DNA from 2 places in the Peribacillus sp. YIM B13472 genome. Region 2 is predicted to be linked to the other one. Evidence: a T-box and tRNA genes for the amino acid it is inferred to sense, from the RefSeq annotation. Region 2 holds a T-box; the other holds one or more tRNA genes.
The links. A T-box is a leader RNA that pairs with one kind of tRNA and senses whether it is charged. The one in region 2 lies ahead of glyQ (glycine--tRNA ligase subunit alpha), so its partner is inferred to be a tRNA-Gly.
Positions count from the first base shown of each region.

Region 1: it has a tRNA-Gly gene. The T-box ahead of glyQ (glycine--tRNA ligase subunit alpha) is inferred to sense a tRNA for this amino acid. The anticodon was not compared.

Region 1 covers NZ_JBHZPG010000044.1:11,111-22,371, forward strand. Annotated here, with positions in the region: gene ACFX4I_RS23485 (MFS transporter) at 1-1,241, opposite strand, end outside; gene tsaA (tRNA (N6-threonylcarbamoyladenosine(37)-N6)-methyltransferase TrmO) at 1,238-1,717, opposite strand; gene ACFX4I_RS23495 (tautomerase family protein) at 1,775-2,131, opposite strand; gene ACFX4I_RS23500 (class I SAM-dependent methyltransferase) at 2,118-2,909, opposite strand; gene ACFX4I_RS23505 (hypothetical protein) at 2,916-3,608, opposite strand; gene ACFX4I_RS23510 (radical SAM protein) at 3,632-5,092, opposite strand; gene ACFX4I_RS23515 (radical SAM protein) at 5,107-6,414, opposite strand; tRNA gene ACFX4I_RS23520 (tRNA-Gly) at 7,493-7,566, opposite strand; gene ACFX4I_RS23525 (YbjN domain-containing protein) at 7,757-8,170, opposite strand; gene ACFX4I_RS23530 (FUSC family protein) at 8,336-10,282, opposite strand; gene ACFX4I_RS23535 (NADP-dependent oxidoreductase) at 10,530-11,261, opposite strand, start outside.
Region 2 covers NZ_JBHZPG010000006.1:147,453-158,713, reverse strand. Annotated here, with positions in the region: gene ACFX4I_RS07275 (HD family phosphohydrolase) at 1-1,450, shown strand, start outside; gene ybeY (rRNA maturation RNase YbeY) at 1,447-1,923, shown strand; gene ACFX4I_RS07265 (diacylglycerol kinase family protein) at 1,901-2,278, shown strand; gene ACFX4I_RS07260 (cytidine deaminase) at 2,318-2,716, shown strand; gene era (GTPase Era) at 2,709-3,638, shown strand; gene ACFX4I_RS07250 (YqzL family protein) at 3,738-3,881, shown strand; gene recO (DNA repair protein RecO) at 3,915-4,667, shown strand; T-box leader at 4,726-4,902, shown strand; gene glyQ (glycine--tRNA ligase subunit alpha) at 5,002-5,898, shown strand; gene glyS (glycine--tRNA ligase subunit beta) at 5,885-7,954, shown strand; gene ccpN (transcriptional regulator CcpN) at 8,117-8,755, shown strand; gene ACFX4I_RS07225 (pyruvate, water dikinase regulatory protein) at 8,772-9,593, shown strand; gene ACFX4I_RS07220 (YaiI/YqxD family protein) at 10,106-10,561, shown strand; gene dnaG (DNA primase) at 10,613-11,261, shown strand, end outside.

The DNA.
Region 1 (11,261 bases), on a different contig from region 2:
TTGACGCTTTTTTTCGGTATAAAATACATGGCAGCCATTGTAGCAATTAGTATTATTATACCTTGGGATACGAATAACAATCTTGATGATACCAATTCACTCAATATTCCAAGCGTGATGTATACCAATAAAGCAAATATTGAAACAAAGGTGGTGTAAAAGGAGTGAACCCGCCCTTGAACTTCTATATTTACCTGATATTGTATAGTTGTTAAATAGGCAATGCGGGTTTGAAATGTGCATCCTACCAAAAAATACCCTAAAATGCCTGTAAATAGATTAAATGATAAAGAGAAGAACAGGATGCTGCATCCTAAAATTCCAATCCCCCCCACCAAAGTAAACCAATTCCCCATTCTTTTTACAATAGCAGGTAAGAAAAATCCCCCTGCTATTGCTCCTAGTGCAAAGCCTGCATCTATATATCCAAAACCGGCAGCCCCTACTTTTAAAACATCTTTTGAGAAGATCGGCAGCAGAGAATTTATCGTTCTAAGCGTAAGTGGATAAGAAAGCATGATAACATAAAGAATCCAAATTTGCCTATTATGTAGAATATATCGATATCCCACCTTTAATTCTTTAATGAATTGTTCGAAAAACTTGGTATCTTTTACTTCCATACCCTGCTTTTGATTAGTTTTATTGGTAGATTTAGGCATTAATAGAATGCATATCCCAGATATAAAAAATGTCAATCCATTAATAAGCATGACCCATACAGGTTCATATAACGCAACGATAATTCCTCCTATTCCCGCTCCTACAACCGAGCCTATTTGTGCTGTAATTTGAGTAGTGCTATTTGCAGTCAGCAAAAGGGTCCGAGGTATTATTTCTCTAATTAATGTTACGATTGTCGGTTGGAACAGGACATCTCCTGCCGCTACCAAGAATGTCATTAAGTAGATATGCCAAATGTTCAAATCACCCATCCACCAAATTATCGGTATAATTAATAAAACCAGTGCTCTAAAAAAGTCTAAAAAACCAGCTAGTATCCTTTTATTTAACCGATCGACCCATACTCCCGAAAAAGGGGATAAAATGATTCCTGGAATGGAAGAGCATATAAGGATGATCGCAATAGTATAATTAGATTGGGTCATGGTCAATCCAAGCCAACTACTTGAAATAAATTGCATTCCATTACCAAAAAAAGAAAAAGTGGTAGCAATAAAATAAAGAAAATATGCACGATTTTTGAATAGTTCTTTTCTTTCCTGAGAAACGCCGCTCATTTTGTTAACGCATTACTATAATAGTTTTCCATTACCTCTTTTGACCAATTGGGCTGTTTAACTTGGCCAATTGGGCCAAATTCAGCCATATACGGTTTAATATCCAATACAGGCGTTTGATCAATGGCATCCAAAGCCCTGACAGTTATCTTTAGACCTTCTACTTTTAACAACTCACATCTTGATACACCAATCTGATTTGGCCGGGCTTTGGCCCTCTGAGAAAAGATACCCACCTTCGGCCAGTCAGTTCGATTTCTTGGATGCCTGGCATTGAACTGAATTTTGTCAGGGTCCACTTTATCCATATAAAATATGACTTCGATATGTGAAAATTGTTCTAATCCAAAAAGGCAATCTTCTTTGAATTTGGAACGATCCAAAATTATCTCAGAAATTACTTCTCCCCAATAATCATCTTCTAAATTGACTCTATTATTTTTGATTAAACCTATTGGTTCTATAAGTAATGACACTTCGCTTCCTCCTCAATATGCAAAATTTAAATTCAAAATGGATTCATTTAACAACCATTAATTCCCTTCCCATAATTCCCCTCTTACCATTAAATGACCGGGCTCTATTCGAAAACATGAAATATATATACTCTCTTTATCACAGCTACAAGCTTGGGTAATTACATTACTAATAATCTCTATAATCCCTTTTATTTGTTGTTTATTATAGGAATTTTTACAATAAATCATAATCATTGGAGCATTTTTACCATTCAAACCCCAATCTGGTTTGTGAAAACTTTCTTGTTGATGCCAAAATGCCCATGCATGCCCTACTGGTATATCAAGATGATCTGTAACCCGGTTACAAATATCACTTAAGATATTTGTATCCGGGCAAGAGTTTGGACTGTAAATTTTAATTATGGGCATGATTTTTTACCTTTTCAGCCAATATCAGGTTTGTTTTAATGGGAAAATAAAATTCATTCTCGATCTTTTTAATACTCATTTCCTCCAAGTAATTCAATGGAGCATCATTCAATGCCCCTCGAATGGCATGTTCTGCCTCAATCCCTGAACTAGCTATTTCACACCAACGTTTTACCGGAACCCCTGTTTGAGATTCTGATTGATTCTTAATTATTTCAACATTCTTATAGTCGCTCTGATCAAATATGCGCTTCCAATCTTCGGCACTATAACTTTTAATGTGAGTGGGATCATGTAAAAGTTCTAGCTTATGATTAAATTTATCAATCCCATGATTATCATATCCAGCTAAATCTATAATGATTAGATGCCCTCCGGGATTTGTGATTCTATACATTTCACTAATGGCCTTTTGTATATCATTAAAATGGTGAGGTGCTAATCTGGAAATGACCAAATCAAACGTTTCATCAGGAATAGGCAATTCTTCTGCAAACCCATGAACAGTCTTGTAATTTGTGATTCCCTTTTTCTCTGCGGAAGATTTTGAAATATCCAGCATATTTTTCGATGGGTCAACAGCCGTTATATTAGTGCTGATATGACTGAAGGAAAGACCGAAATGTCCAGCTCCACAAGCTATATCACAAATGTTTTCAATATCCCAGTTTTCAATTTTCTCATGTGCCAATTTAATTGTTTGACTCATTTTATGAACTTCACTAGTTGAATATTGAGATGCAATTTTATCAAATCTCTCACTGCTAACATTCTTCATTTTACTCTACCTCCACTTTCCAATTTTTTTCAACCATTTATTTAGCAAAGATATAAAAAGGTCCACCGGCTTTTCTTGAGTTTCCTCTTTGATTGCTAGAGTATGTCCAAAACCTTCGAGAATGGTGCATGAAGCATTTTTTACACCTGCTTTTTCCAAGAATTTTAGTGATGTCTTAGAATAATCTTCAGGAGAGATTGGTAACAGATCTCCTTCTTCACCCATATATGCTATATAATCATGTGATCCATAGATTAAATGAATATTGTTAACCAGGCCATAATTAACCGGTTCACTCTCAATCACACATCCTATAAGTGCCGCCCCTGCATACGGTTTATTCAAATTATTTAAAACGATTTGACTGCCAAGTGACATGCCGATTACTACAATTCGTTCCCAACCAAATTTCTTAACTATGGACGAGTTCAAGCAATTTTTCAAGACTTTCTCACCTTCGGTAATATGTTCCATAGTAGCAGGGGCCTTCCTATCATTCCTTACTGGCATATCAGGCTGTAATAATCCATAACCTAGAGTGGGTAGTGCTGAAAAAAGAGAAGAATAAAACTCTAGTTCACCTTCTGCACCCTCTTCATCAAATTTCCCGAATTGCCCTGATGGTACAATTATGCATAGACCCTTTGCATTTTCAGGTATGCTCACTTTCATTCTTATTATTGTTGACTCAATATCCATTTGATGAACTTCCATGTAATCACCTAAAATCTACGACATAACGGCTCAGAATAAGAGCCAATTTTTTGGTGGAAATATACACTAATGATTTCCTCGTGTAACGCCTCCCCATTAACAGTCGGCAGGATTACATTCTCTACTTCATTTATTGAAACAAGTTCTTTTTGTTCTAATTCACTGAATATGGTTTGATACGGTTCGTCTTCTAACAAATCGACACCATACTGATTTCGAAAGCGCACTAAATCAATGGGTTGATTTGATTTAAAATTAAAGCCCAAAGCTGAGGCAACGGCTTCATGACCAAATAATATTCGACCGTAAGCTAGTGGAACATCACCATCATTTTTCATATGCTCAATATACTTTTTTATATCAGAAATATTATGCGTTTGAATAACTTGGTCACTTCCCCCGGTTAACCAGCCATATGCTCCTGGACCATATGCAATCATCGAATCATAACGCTGCCATTTATTCCGGGAAACCCTAGGTATATTACCTTCAGGATAAACATTCGGCTTACTCCACCACCCACAAGGACTAGGTTGATAGCCAAATTCCATAAATACTTTCAAGATTTCTTCCCGCATCTCATAAGTTTGAAGTAGAGTTGGGAATAGCCCCTTTTCTTCAATTTTTTCACGAACTGAAGGTATATTCCAAGCTGAACGATTACCTATTCCCATACTCTGCCTATCAGCGTTTCTCAATCGATAGATTGTTATAGTAGGCACACCTAACTCACACAAAATTTTAATATCAGCTGCAACTGACTTCGGCGTTTGATAAGGCAATCCGAACATAATATCCACATTAAATGGTTTACCTGTTCCAAGCAGTTTATGAATGGCATTAAGTGACATATTCCTATCATGTTTTCTTCCTACAAATTGATTCACTTCATTCTGCAGAGATTGGACACCAACGCTAAAACGATTGAAACCTATTTCTATTGCTTGCTCAAGTTCATCATTTTGATAGTTGTCCGGATTACCTTCAAGAGACAATTCACAATCATCACTCACATGATAATTTTCCCTAACATGACTTATTATCTTTTTTAAATGGGCAGGCCTTAACAAAGATGAAGTGCCGCCACCCATGTAAAATGATTCTATTTTAGCTCTACTTATCCATCCTACATTTTTCAAATAGCGGTTAGATTCTTCTATTAGTAATTCTGTCCATTGATCTAACACTTCAATTTGGTTACCATCTTCAGGTAATAGTTGTTTAACATAATTACAGAAATGACAGATATATGAACATATAGGTACATGAAAATATAAATGAGTGGGTTTCTCAGCACCATCATGTAAAAGATACTTTTGATAAACTTCCTCTTGAGTCAACTTTTCGCCATAATTTGCGGTAACATTTATGTTGTAATCATTTTTTTCGATTTGAAGTTCAGGATGCTTTTCCAATAATTTCCCCAAATTAAGTTCATTGCTTTCAGCTTCATTTAATTTTATAGACATTTAATAACCACCTTCTATAATGATTTTTTAGCCGTTAAAGTTAATTTGATATTATTGTTTTTTCTTTCATCCCAATATTCATTCGTTTTTAACATGAAATTCTTAATGTATTCTGTAGCTCCACAACCTTTTTCATTATTTGAAACATTTTTAGCAAGAGGAGGGCACCTAAACTGACACCAAATTCCTTCTTTATATACTTCACAGCTTGTACAAGATTCATAGTCGTTGAACGTTATTGAACGAAAGCCTGAAAAACCGCGATCCCATACATCTTTAAAGCTGCTTTCTTGTATATTTCCCCCTGCATATAATTTACCTGCCATACAATTACTGCAAGGATATACATCTCCCGCACTGTTGATATATACGAATGACCTTCCGCATTTTTCTTGACCTGTAGCTTCCTCTAACCTTTGGCAAAAACTTATTGTTTGGACTGAATAAACTTCAGCAGCAGTTGAGTCCATAACTTCTTGGTTAATCAATACATCGTAATCTTCCGGTCCTTGACTAAAACGTTCCATACAACGCCTATAGATATTGAATACTCTGTCTATATCATCAATTTTTAATAACATATCCGGATGTAATAAAGCTCTTCCTACCGGATGGGTTTCTAACCATTGCGGCCTAGGATATTCATTATCTACACACCACTGAAAAATATCCTCTATATCATCTAAGTTTTGACTATGTACAGATACCGCTGTCCGTAATGTATGACCATATTTTTTCATCCATTCGAAGGCACGTTTAAGTTTTGGATAGTTCATCCCTCCCCTAATTGTTCTTTCAGGAACGGCAGTATCAAAACTGATAAAGAATGATGCACCTGGTTTGATCGCTGCCAGTATTTCATCTGTTATTAATAGACCATTAGTGAAAATCTGAGTCGAAAAAGGTTTTTCTAATGCATAGTTAATAATTTTTACAGCATCAGGATGTGAGAAAATTTCCCCGCCTGTCAGGAATAACTGCAAGACTCCCAGACTTTCGAATTCATCGATCAGGCTTAAAATTCTTTCAGTGGACATCTCGTTTGGTCTCTTAAAGGCTGAATCAGCATAACAGTGCTTACATCTTAAATTACACAGGTTGGTTGTTTCTATAAATGCAATAGCCGGAGCACTTAAATGAAATTCTTCCAATTTTACAAGAGGATCATAGATGATGTATGGTTCGAAATCAAAGTTGGCAATTTCCCCATTATTTATTCGAATTATTTCACTTTCAATATGCCTGTTTAAAAATTCCACTCTACCATCAGGAAGTAAAGCAACGATACCACCATCATTTATTTGATACGGAATTTTTTCCATTTATATTTCTCCTCTAATAAAATTCATATAAAGGACAGCTATATCCATAGCTGTCCTTTATATGAATAATTTTATTGTTGTGGCTTTTTAATTGCTTGCCCAGCACCGTTAGCAGCTAACACGATACCCTCTTTTGGTTTATCAAGATGAATTCGAGTCAAATCCTTAAATTCCATTCTCCTGTCACCTCCTCTTGATTTCAAAAATAATAATAACATTTTTTTGAAAATTTAGAAGATAAAGTTATCGACATTTTTTTACAGTTATTATTGATTTGAAATACCAAATAAAAGAATTGTTCACATGCTTACCCCTAGTCACTTACTGTAAAAATTTTAAATGCAGACGAGTCAGGAATTAAAAAACGATGGGTAATTTATAGCTTTTTAGCAATTGTTAATGGAACAGTATGACATGCACAGCTTTCTGACTTGGAGTTCTATATAATGATTTGGTCATGAGTCTTAATTCACAAAATGGATGTGTTTTATTATGAATCACGTATATCCTTTGTTTTGCCACTATAATGATTCCTTTTAAATAGAGACGGAAAGGGGCATTAAGGCTCCCTGCTGAAGAAGACTAAAATGGCGGGGTGGAAAGCAAAAAAGCATACACCTGTCCAAATTGATTCTACTAATGTAGGTAATCACTTTTGAACAAGTGTATGCTTTATAAAATTAGTACCATTTTTTTAGGCTGGGAGGTATCTTAAAAAATGCATTATTTTAAGTTCATTCATTATACTAGTGCTCCAGTTCATCAGAAACACGACCTTTGTTACGGTAGAAGTAATCAAGACATTCGTATTATTAATATCCATTCATCGGTTCCCAATTCTTCAATCTCTACACCAAATTTAGTATCGAAATTGGAACAGATAGCTATGCAATGGTTATCTTTGGCCATATTAATCCTCATCCCGTCCTATCAATTCGTTAAAATCTAGGTAAAAAGAGATAGACATGGCATTTGGACAATAAAAAAATCCCACTGTAAACAGTAGAATTCTTGTAATAATATTTAAACGCAAAGCTTCGTTCTCCAGGTAACGAAACCCTACGTTATGAGTATGTATTGGAGCGGGTGAAGGGAATCGAACCCTCATCATCAGCTTGGAAGGCTGAGGTTTTACCACTAAACTACACCCGCATATTCTTGTAGAAGTTTGTCGAATTACCAATCAACAAAATTAATTATATAGTTTAATGTGAAAAAATGCAATAGTTCTTTTAAAAAAATTTAATAATTAATGTATTGTAACGTTAATATATTCATTCATTCTAGTAGAGATGTTAAAAAGTCCCCTGATTCAGAGAACTTTTTCATCCTTTATGATGATTTAAGACCAAATGACTTCCATTAACCGCGGATAAACCTGCTGTGCCGTTTCAAGCAGCATGATTAACTTCCTGAACGCCAGATCCGGTACGATATCCCCCTCAATGGAGTATGAATACCGAATGGAAATGGTTCCATTTTCTTCATACAGCTTGGAATACCTAAAATTAGCATTATATTCATTCAACAGTGTATGTACATCCTGTTTCTTTTCAGGATTCTTCAATTCGGCGACATTAAAGCAAAATAAGTCCGCCACATTTTCATCTTGATTGAAAGCAAATACTAAAAGGACCTTCCAACCGTCCTTTAACTTTTGTTCAGCTCTAAAAAAGGTGGTGCCATCTTCATTCAACTCATTCATATAGATTTTCTCACTAGTTAAAAAATCACGAAATTTAGCAACGTTTGACATGGTTCATCACCTTTCTGTTTGTAAGTACATTTTATAATGAAAACCGGCATTTTTACAGACTTTTCTATAATCCTGCCAATTTCATCCTTTAACAGAGGCGAAGAAATCCTTTTTTAATTGAATGGGAGTCAAATATGAACTCCCTTATTAGAATCAATAGATTGATTAGCCAGTTGCTTCCCCGCAAAACCGAAGCGCTTCTTGAAGGTCCAAAATTTCCTGGCGAATTTTTGAATATCCTTCAATTTCAGGCACTTCTTTATTAGTATGTGATCTACCTTTATCTGCCGCTATCGCCATGGTTTCGAAAACATACAGCATTTGTGCGAGCTTTCTCTCTGATAGTACTGGCCGTTCAGAGGATTTCAAGCTGGCATTTAAATAATAGCCCAACTGTTCTACCGAAAATATAACGGGCCAAATAGATTCCAGTCTAGCCTTGTTTTTGAATATCTCACCAAGCGATGCATTGTAGACCGTTAATAGATTCACCATATTCGTTTCCATTTTGTTCCTTTCGCTGCTTTCATCAATTGCAAGGTCATTATCTTTTTCTGAGAACGCCATCAATAATAACTGCCCCTGGCTTCGAATCGTTTTGGCCATCAAATGATTGAGAAGACTGGATGCAGAACGACTGCCAAGTAACAGCGCCCCAATAAGACCTATCAAGCTTCCAACGACGATATCGGTTATCCTTACAGTCGCAAAAAAACTGAAATCATAGCTTTGAGATGAATATTCCGCCATGATCAATGCTGAAGGAGTAAAAAACATCGCCGCCAATCCATAATTCCGAACGATGAAAAGCTCTGTAATGAATGTCAACAGTAAAATGATCAAAACGATGATGAACTCGTTATGAACGGCTGCTAGAATTAAACTTGCTAGCAGGAGTCCGATGACCGTCCCGAAAGTCCTTTGGACCGCCCGATGGAATGTGGCGATTATGGTCGAACCAGACATAACGGCCGCACAGGATAAGGGAATCCAGTACGAACGGTTAAAATCGGCGGAATAGGCGATGATGGCGGCAATGGTAAGGATTGTTCCATATCGAACGGATGAGAGGAAGACAATTGAATTCTTATCGAACGCCCCAAGAAAAATGGTTTTTAAAGAAGGCTTTGAGATGGTTGCTGCTTGATCGATTTTCTGGACAGGTTCATTCATGATGGCATCTGCATTATAAATCTTCATGAATAAATCTTCCACCTCTTCAGTCATTTGGTCAGGTTGAAGGATCTTTTTTTTATTCTTTTTTTTAGATGCAATGGAACAAGCCAGGGCACGAACGGATTGACCTAATTCTGGCGGCAGTACGATATTTTTGTTCAAGGAAATTTCCAGGGCATCCAGAAATATGGCATTCGCATGTTCATTCAATAGGAACAACCGTTTTAACTCATCTGAACTTCGGCTGTTTGAAAACCCGGCTAACAGTGTATTTTCAGCGTGTTTCATCGCCAATACCGTTCCCTGTCTTGCTTTATTGAATTTCTCGGTGCCAATGGAATCAAAGAATGCCCCCAATTCTCTGTACACCTTTTCCACCGCAAGCGATTCTGGTCCATGCGGGTTGAAAAACCAGCCTAACATACAGATTATCCAAGATAGTGCCCCACCCATTAAAACGAGGCCCCCACGCAATGGGGCCAGACTTTGATCAACGGGCATACCTGTCGCAAGTGCGAAACCCAGGACGAAGAATACCGCCGAAGGACCGGTAATCTTTAATGCACCAAATATAAAAAAAACACTTGCCCCGATGATTCCCATCATTATGGCTGTTCCCAATTGGTATGGAGCCAAAAGCGTCCCTAAAACTACAGATAAAGCAAGACCCACCATCACAAAGAAAATCTTTTTTGCTCTTTGGTGATACGGTTGGTTAAAAACGTATAAATAAGTGAAACCTCCTATCCCTGCCAGTAAACCGTACGCTAAATTTCCGAATAATAAGCCAATGAAAACAGGTAAGGCTGCAGCTATGCCTGCACTTAGTGCTTTCATCCATGGAAATGGATTCTTCTTTATTTCAAAAGCCTGTTTAAATGTCGCATGTATCGCATCTGATTTCAAAGATTCGGAAGGGTGCTTATTTTCACTCATTTTCAATTTATCCTTTCATTAATGATTCCATTGACTCTGCAGTGAAAGCTATGTCTGATGAGGTGACTTCTAATAATTAATATCCTTCATATGGGATCAAAAGATACCACTAAAGGTAATGAAGGATTGTATTTTAACTTGAAAGGAAAACGGCCTTTCCCCGATAATATCGAAAAAAGGCCGCTTTTATTATAAGCTGCTCAAAAATCACAACAAAGGACCTTCCTCAGCTTTATTTCCATATAACTTATATTTGAGCGTATTTAGGTTCCGCAACTTTTACAAGCTGTTTACCGAGGTTCGTTCCTTTAAACAAACCTAAAAATGCATCAGGTGTGTTTTCGAATCCTTCAATAATCGTTTCCTCATACTTCAGCTTTCCTTCTTGAAGCCACTTACCTAAATCAGTAGCACCCTCTTGGAATCTAGCGGCATAATTTCCAACTGTGAAACCTTTCATAAGTGCACTCGTTTTGATCATCGCCGATTGCAGACGCGGTCCTAGATCTTTCCCTTCTGCATTATATGAGGAAATCGCTCCGCATAATGGAATTCGGGCATTCGCATTCAAAAGGGTGAAAACAGCATCGGACACCTCGCCGCCCACATTATCGAAATAAACATCGACTCCATCGGGAACAGCATTAGCTAAATCTGTCTTAAAACTATCTCTTTTATAATTTACGGCTCCATCAAATCCGAGCTCCTTCGTTAAGTACTCAAGTTTTTCATCTGAACCAGCGATGCCAACAACCTTCGCACCTTTAATCTTAGCAATTTGTCCGACTACTGAACCAACTGCCCCAGCCGCTCCTGAAACCACTACAGTTTCACCTTCTTGAGGTTTACCAATATCAAGCAAGCCAAAGTAAGCAGTTAAACCGGTCATTCCAAGAATCCCTAAATGAGTTGTGACCGGAGCCACCTTGGGATCAATCACGCGGATTTCCTTTTCGGTGACAACTGTGTATTCTGCCCA
Region 2 (11,261 bases):
AGCGGTTGAAAGCGTGGAGCCGATCAGGATCCTTCAAGGTCAAATCATCGTTGAAGAAAATCAATTAGTGGACAGGGATGTATATAGGCAGCTTGAACTGGCAGGCTTCTTAAATACGGAGTCTACCATTTACCCGTATATCGGCCTGCTCTTATTCATATTCCTGACTTTTGCCGCTTTTTATTACTATTTCTACTATTCCATTTCCAAAAAGGATAACAAGTACAATCAGTTATTGATCTTCAGTCTTGTCTTTATCCTTTCAATGGCTACCATGAAAACGGTCAGCATTCTGGCAGACCTGAAAAACTCGAACTTGGAATACATTTTTCCGGGTGCCATGGCGGCCATGCTCATCAAGATTTTATTGAATGATAAGTTAGCGGTGGCAATGATCATATTGTTAGGTTCATATGGTACGATTATATTTAATGGTGATACACCTGGAAATCTGGATTTCTCGATGGGGCTTTATATCATTTTCGGGGGATTGACGGCAATCATCATTCTATCTAGGCCAAATTTCAAATCAAAGGTGCTGGTAGCGGGGCTGCTATTGGCTTTAATCAATATGGCATTTGTTTTTTCGCTCATTTTTATTATGGACAGCCATTATACTAGAATGGAGTACTTGTATTATGCTGCCGCTGCCATGGGTTCTGGAGTGGGTTCAGCCGTTTTGACAATGGGCCTGTTACCGTTTTTCGAGGCTGGTTTCGGGATCTTATCATCGATTAAGCTTATCGAGCTCGCGAATCCCAATCATCCGTTATTGCGGAGGATCTTGATTGAGGCACCGGGGACATATCATCACAGTGTAATGGTCGCCAATTTGGCGGAATCGGCTTGTGAAGCCATCGGGTCGAATGGATTGCTGGCAAGGGTCGGCAGCTATTATCATGATATCGGTAAAACGAAGCGGCCGCACTTCTTCATCGAAAATCAGATGAATGAAGAGAACCCGCATGATCGGCTGCAGCCGGAAACGAGCAGGGATATCATCATTGCCCATGCCGTCGATGGCGGGGAGATGCTGCGCAGTCACAAATTCCCGAAAGAGATTGTGGATATTGCAGAGCAGCATCACGGTACCACTTTATTGAAGTTCTTCTACCATAAGGCAAAAAAACAGGATGAGGCCACACTCGAAGCGGCCTACCGATATCCCGGTCCGAGGGCGATAATGAAGGAAGTAGCCGTCATCGGCATAGCCGATAGTGTGGAAGCGGCAGTGAGATCGATGAAGCACCCAACTCCGGATAAGATTGAAGAGCTGGTAAGTTTCATCATTCAGGACAGGATTTCTGATGGTCAATTTGATGAATGTGACATTACTATGAGAGAATTGAGTATCGTGAAGCATTCCTTATGTGAATCGCTGAATGGTATCTTCCACTCCAGGATTGAATATCCGGAGCCGGATAAATTAGGACAGAAGGTGAAAGAATGATTTTAGCTATCGATTTAATGGATGAAACGAATGAAGTAACGGAGGAAGCTCAGCGGCTTGTTGAAAGCATTCTGCAATTTGCGGCAAGAAAAGAAAACATTGAAAAAGACACCGAGCTGTCAGTTACATTTGTAGACAATGATAGGATTCGGGAAATCAATAAAGAATATCGACATAAAGATTCAGCTACAGATGTCATTTCTTTTGCACTTGAAGAAATGGGAGAAGATGAGGTGGAAATTGTCGGAGCGGAAATGCCCCGCATGTTAGGGGATATCATCATTTCCATTGAACGCACGAAAGAACAGGCTGAAGAATATGGTCATTCATTTGACCGGGAACTTGGATTTTTAGCACTGCATGGTTTTCTGCATTTATTAGGATTCGACCACATGAATGAAGAAGATGAAAAAGTGATGTTCACTAAACAAAAGGAGATCTTGGAAGAATATGGACTTTCAAGAGAAGGATAAAAAAAGGTATCCTTTATTAAAAAGTTTCTCTTTTGCCTGTCAGGGAATTTTGGAGGCTGTTCGGACTGAACGCAATATCAAGATACATTTCGCGTTAACGGCAATCGTCGTATTCTTTGGTTGTTACTTCTCATTGAATGGGATGGAGTGGCTTTTCATTTTAGCGGCCATAGCCGGTACGATTACGTTGGAGCTCGTTAATTCAGCGATCGAAAGGGTAGTGGACCTCGTAACGGATCAAATCCATCCGCTTGCCAAGCAGGCAAAAGATATTGCAGCCGGAGCTGTATTCATATATGCTATATTTTCTATAATAGTTGGATTGATTATCTTTTTGCCCAAGTTTGGCCTGTAGGTAGCCGAAATGGTACTCAATTTGAAAGGAAGATGTGAATTGAATACAAAAGAATTGATTGAGGAAGCTAAAAAAGCAAGGGATAAAGCTTATGTGCCTTACTCCAAATTTAAGGTGGGGGCAGCCCTATTAACCGCTGATGGAAAGGTTTATCATGGTTGTAATATAGAAAATGCTGCATACAGCATGTGTAACTGCGCCGAAAGGACAGCTTTATTCAGCGCTTATGCCCATAACGATAAAAAATTCACTAAACTTGCAGTCGTGGCTGATACCGATGGTCCCGTTTCCCCATGCGGGGCATGCAGGCAGGTTATTTCGGAACTGTGTGAAAAGGATATGCCGGTCGTTTTGACCAACTTACATGGGGATATAAAAGAACTAACAGTACAGGAATTGCTTCCAGGAGCTTTTTCACCGGAGGATTTAAATGGATAAACTATTTGATGATACACAAGTAAAAGGTTACAAATCAGGTTTCATTTCGATTATTGGACGACCTAATGTTGGAAAGAGTACATTTCTGAATCGGGTCATCGGTCAAAAGATCGCCATTATGAGCGATAAACCGCAAACTACAAGAAATAAGGTCCAGGGTGTACTTACGCAAAACGATTCACAAATGATTTTCATCGATACACCCGGCATTCATAAACCAAAGCATAAGCTTGGTGACTTCATGATGAAAGTGGCAACGAATACATTGAAGGAAGTCGATTTGATTCTCTTCATGATCAATGCGACTGAAGGATACGGACGCGGTGACGAGTTTATCATCGAAAAACTTCAATCCGTAAAAACGCCTGTTTTCTTGGTTGTAAACAAAATCGATGCGATGCATCCAGATGATTTACTTCCGATCATTGAAAAATACCAAAAGCTTTACCCTTTTGCTGCGGTCGTTCCGATTTCTGCGCTTGAAGGGAATAATGTTGATACACTGCTTGAACAAATCAAGGAACATCTGCCAGAAGGTCCCCAGTTTTATCCAGCTGACCAAGTGACCGACCACCCGGAACGTTTTATCATTTCCGAATTGGTCCGCGAGAAGGTACTGCATCTGACACGTGAGGAAATTCCGCATTCAGTGGCTGTTGTCATCGATTCAATTAAAAAAATGGACAACAGTGACACCATTAATGTCATGGCGACGATCGTTGTCGAACGTGATTCACAAAAAGGCATTGTCATCGGAAAGCAAGGGAAAATGCTTAAAGAAGTCGGTAGCCGTGCCAGAGTGGATATCGAAAACTTATTGGGCTCGAAAGTTTTCTTGGAACTATGGGTGAAGGTACAGAAGGATTGGCGGAACAAAGCAAGCCAGCTTCGCGATTATGGCTTCAATGAGAGCGAGTATTAATTAACAAAATTTACGCGTCATGAAAGTTCGGAAAACGGTCAAGCTAACCATATGGTCGGATATTCATATTGCTAGTTAAAAATGAAAGGTGGGCTTTATATGTTGGATTTTACCTGGGAGTTATTTACTGAAACAGGTAATGTGGACACCTATTTGCTGTTTAAGGAGATAGAAGTCGAGAGACAGGAAAGACACTTGGTATTGAATAATGAGCTAGCAGAAATTGATTTTCCTGTTTCATAGGTTAGTCTTGGCGAGCATGGGTGGTGTCTTGGTATGCTCCAAAAATGTGAGGGCATTGTCATAAGGCGAACTGCATATGGAGAAAATAACAAAATCATTACTATATATACCCGCGAGCTAGGAAAAATTGGCGTTATGGCTAGAGGAGCCAGTAAACCTAACAGCAGGCTTTCTGCAGTCACACAGCTTTTTTGCTCCGGGTATTTTCTTGTAACCACATCAACCGGACTCGGGAGTCTTCAGCAAGGCGAAATGGTCGATTCACTCCGTTTCATAAGGGAGGATCTTTTTGCCACTGCTTATGCTTCATATATTGTTGAATTGCTTGATAAAAGCGTCGAGGATAAGAAACCGAATCCATATTTGTATGAATTGCTTTCGCAAACATTGCATTACATAAACGAGGAATATGACGCAGAGGTTTTGAAATTCATTTTTGAAATGAAGATGCTGCCCGTCAATGGGATTAACCCAGTGCTGAATCAGTGTGCTGTTTGTGGTGAAACGGAAGGGGAATTCTCTTTCTCGCTTCGGGAAGCGGGCTTTATCTGTCACCGTTGTCTGGGGAAAGACCCTTATCATTATAAAATTTCACCTGCAGCCGTCAAATTGCTTCGAATCTTTTATTATTTCGATTTATCAAGGCTCGGAAACATTTCCGTTAAGCCTGAAACGAAAAAAGAACTTCAGAAGATCATCGATGCATATTATGAGGAATATTCCGGTCTGCATTTGAAATCAAAAAAGTTCCTGAAACAGATTGATACGATGAAAGATATGTTTTAGGATTTGACCTATTGACATTCCATGCTAGTTTGTATAAAATTCTAATCATCAAAATAAGAAGATTGCGTTGATGGAAAAGAGTATCTGTCATTCTCCATAAAAAGCGAACCCGGGACGGTGGAAGCCGGGATATGGATTTACAGGGAAGGGCGTTTCCGGAGCATGTAGCTTTGAAAAGAGGCCGTTTTATTAACGGCAATTAGGGTGGAACCGCGGGTATACTCTCGTCCCTATGCATTTCGCATAGGGACGGGAGTTTTTTGTTTGCCAAAATGTAATGGGTTCCGACCTTTAATTTTAAAAAGAGCCGCTTTAAATAACCTGGAGGTGTACGATGAATATTCAAAATATGATTTTAACGTTACAAAAGCATTGGTCTGAACAAGGCTGCATATTGATGAATGCTTATGATGTCGAGAAAGGGGCAGGAACGATGAGCCCATACACGTTCCTGAGAGCGATTGGACCGGAGCCATGGAGCGTTGCTTACGTAGAGCCTTCCCGCCGTCCTGCTGACGGCCGTTATGGCGAGAACCCTAATCGACTGTATCAGCATCATCAGTTCCAAGTGATCATGAAGCCCTCGCCTGACAATATCCAAGAGTTATATTTGGATTCATTACGCGCATTAGGGATAAATCCGCTTGAGCATGATATTCGCTTTGTGGAGGACAACTGGGAAAATCCATCACTAGGGTGTGCTGGTCTAGGTTGGGAAGTGTGGCTTGATGGAATGGAAATCACTCAATTTACATATTTCCAACAAGTGGGCGGCCTTGAGTGTAAGCCGGTTTCCGTGGAAATTACATACGGGATCGAACGTCTCGCCTCTTACATTCAAGATAAGGAAAATGTATTTGACCTAGAATGGACAGATGGATTCACAGTTCGGGATATATTTGGTCAGCCGGAATACGAACATTCGAAATATACGTTCGAAACCTCCGACCTTGATATGCTGTTTCAGCTTTTCACGATGTATGAAAAGGAAGCGCATCGCCAAATGGAAGAAGGACTTGTACATCCTGCATATGACTATGTTTTGAAATGTTCACATACATTTAACCTTTTGGATGCCAAAGGAGCCATCTCGGTGACGGAAAGAACGGGTTATATTGCCCGGTGCCGTAACTTAGCGCGTAAGGTTGCCAAAACCTTCTATGAAGAGCGGGAAAAATTAGGCTTCCCGATCCTGAAAGTGAAAGGGGAGAATACAAATGAGCAAGCGTGATTTGTTATTGGAGATTGGATTGGAAGAGCTGCCTGCCCGTTTTGTGACAGCATCAATGAAACAGTTGTCAGATAAAGTACAGCAATGGCTAACTGAAAAAGCGATTGAATTCGGAACGGTTGAAGCTTTTTCCACACCAAGACGTTTAGCCGTATTGGTGAAAGACGTGGAAGAATCCCAAAAGGATATCGAAGAAGAAGCAAAAGGTCCGGCTAAGAAAATCGCTTTGGACAGTGAAGGCAACTGGTCTAAAGCCGCATTGGGATTCGTCAGGGGTCAAGGCATGACTTCAGAGGACATTTATTTTAAAGAACTCAAGGGTGTGGAATATGCCCATGTGAATAAATTCATAAAAGGAAAGCAAACTGCTCAGCTTTTATCTGAGCTTGCTGAAATCATCAGCGGCATGACGTTCCCGAAAAATATGCGCTGGGCCAATCAGGAGCTCCGCTTCGTCCGTCCGATTAAATGGCTGATTGCCTTATTCGGCAATGACATAGTTCCATTTGGCATTGCTGACGTGGAAACGGGCCGTGAAACAAAAGGACACCGTTTCTTGGGCGATAGCGCAATCATCGAGCAGCCGGAACGGTATGAAGATACGCTAAAAGAACAATTTGTAATGGCGGATCCAGATAAACGCCGACAAGTTATATTGGATCAGATTAAAGAGCTTGAGCAGGAGAAAGGCTGGATCATCCCGGTCGATGAAGATCTGCTTGAAGAAGTCAATAATTTGGTAGAGTATCCAACGGTGTTATTTGGACATTTTGAAGAAGAATTCCTAGAGCTTCCTTCTGAGGTACTTATCACATCAATGAAGGAACACCAACGTTATTTCCCTGTTAAAGATAAGGACGGGAAACTGCTTGCTTACTTTGTAACCGTGCGTAACGGCGATGACCGCCATTTGGATAAGGTTTCTAAAGGTAATGAAAAAGTATTGCGTGCCCGCTTATCGGATGCAGCATTCTTCTATCAAGAAGATCAGAAAAAAGAGATTTCGGATGCTTTGAAAAAGCTTGACAGCATCGTTTATCATGAAGAAATTGGTACCTTAGCCGAGAAAACTGCCCGGGTAACTGCAGTGACCGGTGCCCTTGCGGATGCTTTGAATTTAAAGGCGGAAAAAGAAATGGCGCTTCGTACAGCGGCAATTGCCAAGTTCGATTTGGTGAGTCATATGGTTTATGAATTCCCTGAATTGCAAGGGTATATGGGTGAAAAATATGCTCTCTTAAAAGGGGAAGCCAAAGAAGTGGCCGCGGCTATCAATGAACATTATATGCCAAGACATGCGGATGACAATGTACCGCCTTCAGTCATTGGAGCGGTTGTGAGTTTAGCTGAAAAAATTGATACTTTGTCTTCATTCTTCGCTATTGGTGTCATTCCGACAGGTTCCCAGGATCCTTACGCATTAAGAAGGCAGGCGAGCGGGGTCGTCCAAATCCTAGCTGAGAAGAAATGGAATATTTCTTTAGAGGAGCTTATTGTTTTAGGCCTTGAAGGACTGGAATCAAAAGGCATCTTAAAACGTGATCTTGAAGAAGTTAAAGCGGATATGTTCACATTCTTTAAAGCCCGTGTCAAACACCTGCTTCAAGAACAGCAAATCCGTTACGATTTGATTGATGCAGTTCTGTTCAATGAGATCGGCTATATCCACTCTATCGTGGAACGTGCACATGTCTTGAATGCGAAAAAAGACGAAGCTGACTTTAAAGAAAGCCTGGAAGCTTTAAGCCGGGTCATGAACATTGCCGTAAAATGTGACAATAAGGTGACAGTCGACCCTAGTGCCTTTGAAAATGATCAAGAGAATGCGTTATACGTAAAATATCAAAAAGTTGCAATGCGTTATATGGAATCTAAAGATGAGAATGAGCGGTTTGAACAGCTTGTTTCGCTTCAAACGGAAATAGAGTCATATTTCGAGAATACAATGGTCATGGCAGAGGATGAAGCAATCCGCAATAACCGTTTATCCTTAATGAAGGAAATCAGTGATTTGGTTGCAGGTTTTGCTGCCATGAATAAAATCATCCTTACATGATCGAAAGGATGTATGGAAATCGGAAACACTTTAAATAAGGGTTTCCGATTTCTTAAAAAGATAAATGGTCATTAAATAGGACAAAAATGCCCTAATTAAATAATTTAGTATATAATTATTAAATGAATAACTTTTGTTACTTTACTCTGCGAAAGCAGTGGGGTGGTGATTATAATCCAATTGAATAAGCGTCAGGAACTAATTTTACAAATCGTAAAAGAAAACGGACCGATTACTGGAGAACATATTGCGGATAGATTGAACCTTACCAGGGCGACACTTCGTCCAGATTTAGCGATTTTAACGATGGCAGGTTTTCTTGATGCCAGGCCCCGAGTGGGGTATTTCTATACAGGCAGGTCTGGGACTCAGCTTTTGACAGATAGCCTCAACCATCTTTATGTACGAGACTACCAATCGATACCTGTCGTTGTTGACGAGGGCATTTCCGTATATGATGCAATAGTCATGATGTTTTTAGAAGATGTCGGAACAATGTTCGTCGTCGATAAGCATGCATTGCTTGTTGGTGTCTTATCAAGGAAAGACTTGTTGCGTGCTAGTATTGGGAAACAAGAGCTTAACTCCATTCCAGTCAATATCATCATGACTAGGATGCCCAATATTACAATGTGTTCAAAAGAAGACCTTTTGATTGATGTGGCCAAAAAATTGATTGATAAACAAATCGACTCATTACCGGTCGTCAAAGACACAGAAAAAGGCTATGAAGTAATTGGAAGGATTACAAAAACCAATATTACGAAAGCATTCGTAGCTTTGGCTGATGAAGGCTATTAGGGGGCTTGCAAAAGGAATGACGGAGAATATGAACGGTTCTATTATATATGTTGTATCGGATTCAGTAGGGGAAACAGCGGAATTGGTTACAAAAGCCGCTGCAAGCCAGTTCTCGGGATCTGCATTTTCCATAAAGAGAATTCCGTATATTGAAGATGAACAAAACGTGGATGAAGTGATATCACTGGCTAAGTTGGATGGGGCGATAATTGCTTATACTCTTGTCAAGCCAGCCATTAGAGCGTATATGAAAGCACAGGTCGAGAAAGAAAACCTGTCTGCTTATGACATTTTAGGGCCGCTCATGGACATCCTTCAGGAAAGGGCGCCAAAAGGGCCGCTTAATGAACCTGGTCTGGTGAGAAAGCTGGATGATGACTATTTCAAGCGTGTGGAAGCCATTGAATTTGCTGTAAAATATGATGATGGACGTGACCCTCGGGGCATTTTACGTGCGGATATCGTCCTTGTGGGTGTTTCACGCACTTCCAAAACGCCATTATCACAGTATTTAGCCCACAAACGCTATAAAGTGGCGAACGTACCTTTAGTGCCTGAAGTGGAACCTCCAGAAGAGCTGTTCCTGGTACCTCCTGAAAAATGCATTGGTTTAAAGATCAGCCCGGAAAAGCTGAACCATATTCGTAAAGAACGATTAAAGTCACTTGGGCTCAATGATCATGCCATTTACGCAAATGTGGAGCGCATAAAAGAAGAATTGACATACTTTGATACCATCATATCAAGGTTGAACTGTCCTATCATTGATGTAACCAATAAAGCTGTTGAAGAAACAGCCAATTTGATAATCAATATCCTTCAAAACAAAAACCGTTGATCCTTATAATTAAGGAAAATCAAAATGTGAGCTAGACACTCTTGTGTCAGCTCACATTTTAATGCCAAGGTCAAATAAGGGAATAACAAGAATAAGTTCAAAATAATTACATAAAATTCCTCTTGGTTTCCAAGTGTGAATCCGTTGATTTGCATGAAAAAACATTCGGAATTTAAATGTTGGCATCTTCTAATCAAATAGACTATAATAAAAAAAAGTGAGAAAAAAGTAATCTTAAGGTTTAGACTTAATTAATAAGGAATAAACTAAAGGTTAATGAGATGTCAAGGTTTTTATCATAAAAATAATTCGACATGTTCCGTATAATTCAGGAAGGGCTGGTCTTTTTCAAGGCAAAAGAGGTGCTTTCACTTAAATAAGCAGGTATTCTTTGAAGAATGATGTGTGCTCTTTTTAGAGGGAACCCTCTGAATCAATGCTGAAAATCACCATATCTTCATAAAGTTTAGGGGAGAAAAAGGATTATGCAGAAAGATGTAGAATTAGAAGGTATGAATAATAAACCTACGATACACGTCGATGCCGATGCATGCCCGGTGAAAGACGAAATCCTTCATTGTGCAAGTTTGCACGATGTTGAAGTCTGTTTTGTTGCATCATATAAAAATATGATGAATAACCCCGAAGGTAAATGGGTTTATGTCGATGCAGACAAAGAAGCGGCAGATCTTTATATAGTAAACTCAGTAAAAAAGGGTGATATTGTCGTTACTGCAGATATTGGTTTGGCTGGGACCCTGCTTCCTAAAAACGTTTATGTCCTTTCGCCAAGGGGAAAAGAATACACAGATGAGAATATTTTCATGCTCTTGGATATGCGTTATCAGTCGGCGAAACTCCGCAGGCAGGGGAAGCATACGAAAGGGCCGAAAGCATTCACAAAGGAAGATCGTGCATGTTTTACAAATAAACTTATGAAAACATTGTCGAACTTTGCAGGGAATTAGGAAACAGTATCGAATTAGAAACTATCACCAATATTGCAAGGTGGAAAAATGATAAATGGCCGTATAGAAGATGAGAAAATTAATCAAATTCGTGAAGCTGTTGACATTGTTGATTTAATTGGGGAGTATGTCCAGCTGAAGAAGCAGGGGCGCAATTACTTTGGCCTATGTCCTTTTCATGGTGAAAACTCGCCCTCGTTTTCCGTTTCAACGGAAAAACAAATCTTTCACTGTTTTGGTTGCGGGGCAGGCGGAAATATTTTTACCTTCTTGATGGATATAGAAGGCTACAGCTTTGTGGAATCTGCAAAAGTTTTAGCTGAAAAAGGAAATGTTCCTTTGGATGTTGAAATCAATAAGGACTCCAAGCGATCTAACATGCCGGCAGGCTCTCAGCAAATGGTTGAAGCCCATGACCTGCTGAGGAAGTTTTATCATCATCTCCTCGTTAATACGAAAGAGGGGCAGGATGCTCTCGAATATTTACTTAAACGCGGGTTTACTGAAGAGACGATAGAAAAATTCCAAATTGGATACTCTTTGGATTCATGGGACTTCGTGTCAAAGTTCCTTTTAAAACGCGGGTTTCCAGCGGAATACATGGAGCAGGCAGGGCTTATTATTTACAGGGAAAAAGACGAGTCATATTTTGACCGTTTCAGAAATAGAGTCATGTTTCCAATTATGGATCATCAAGGAA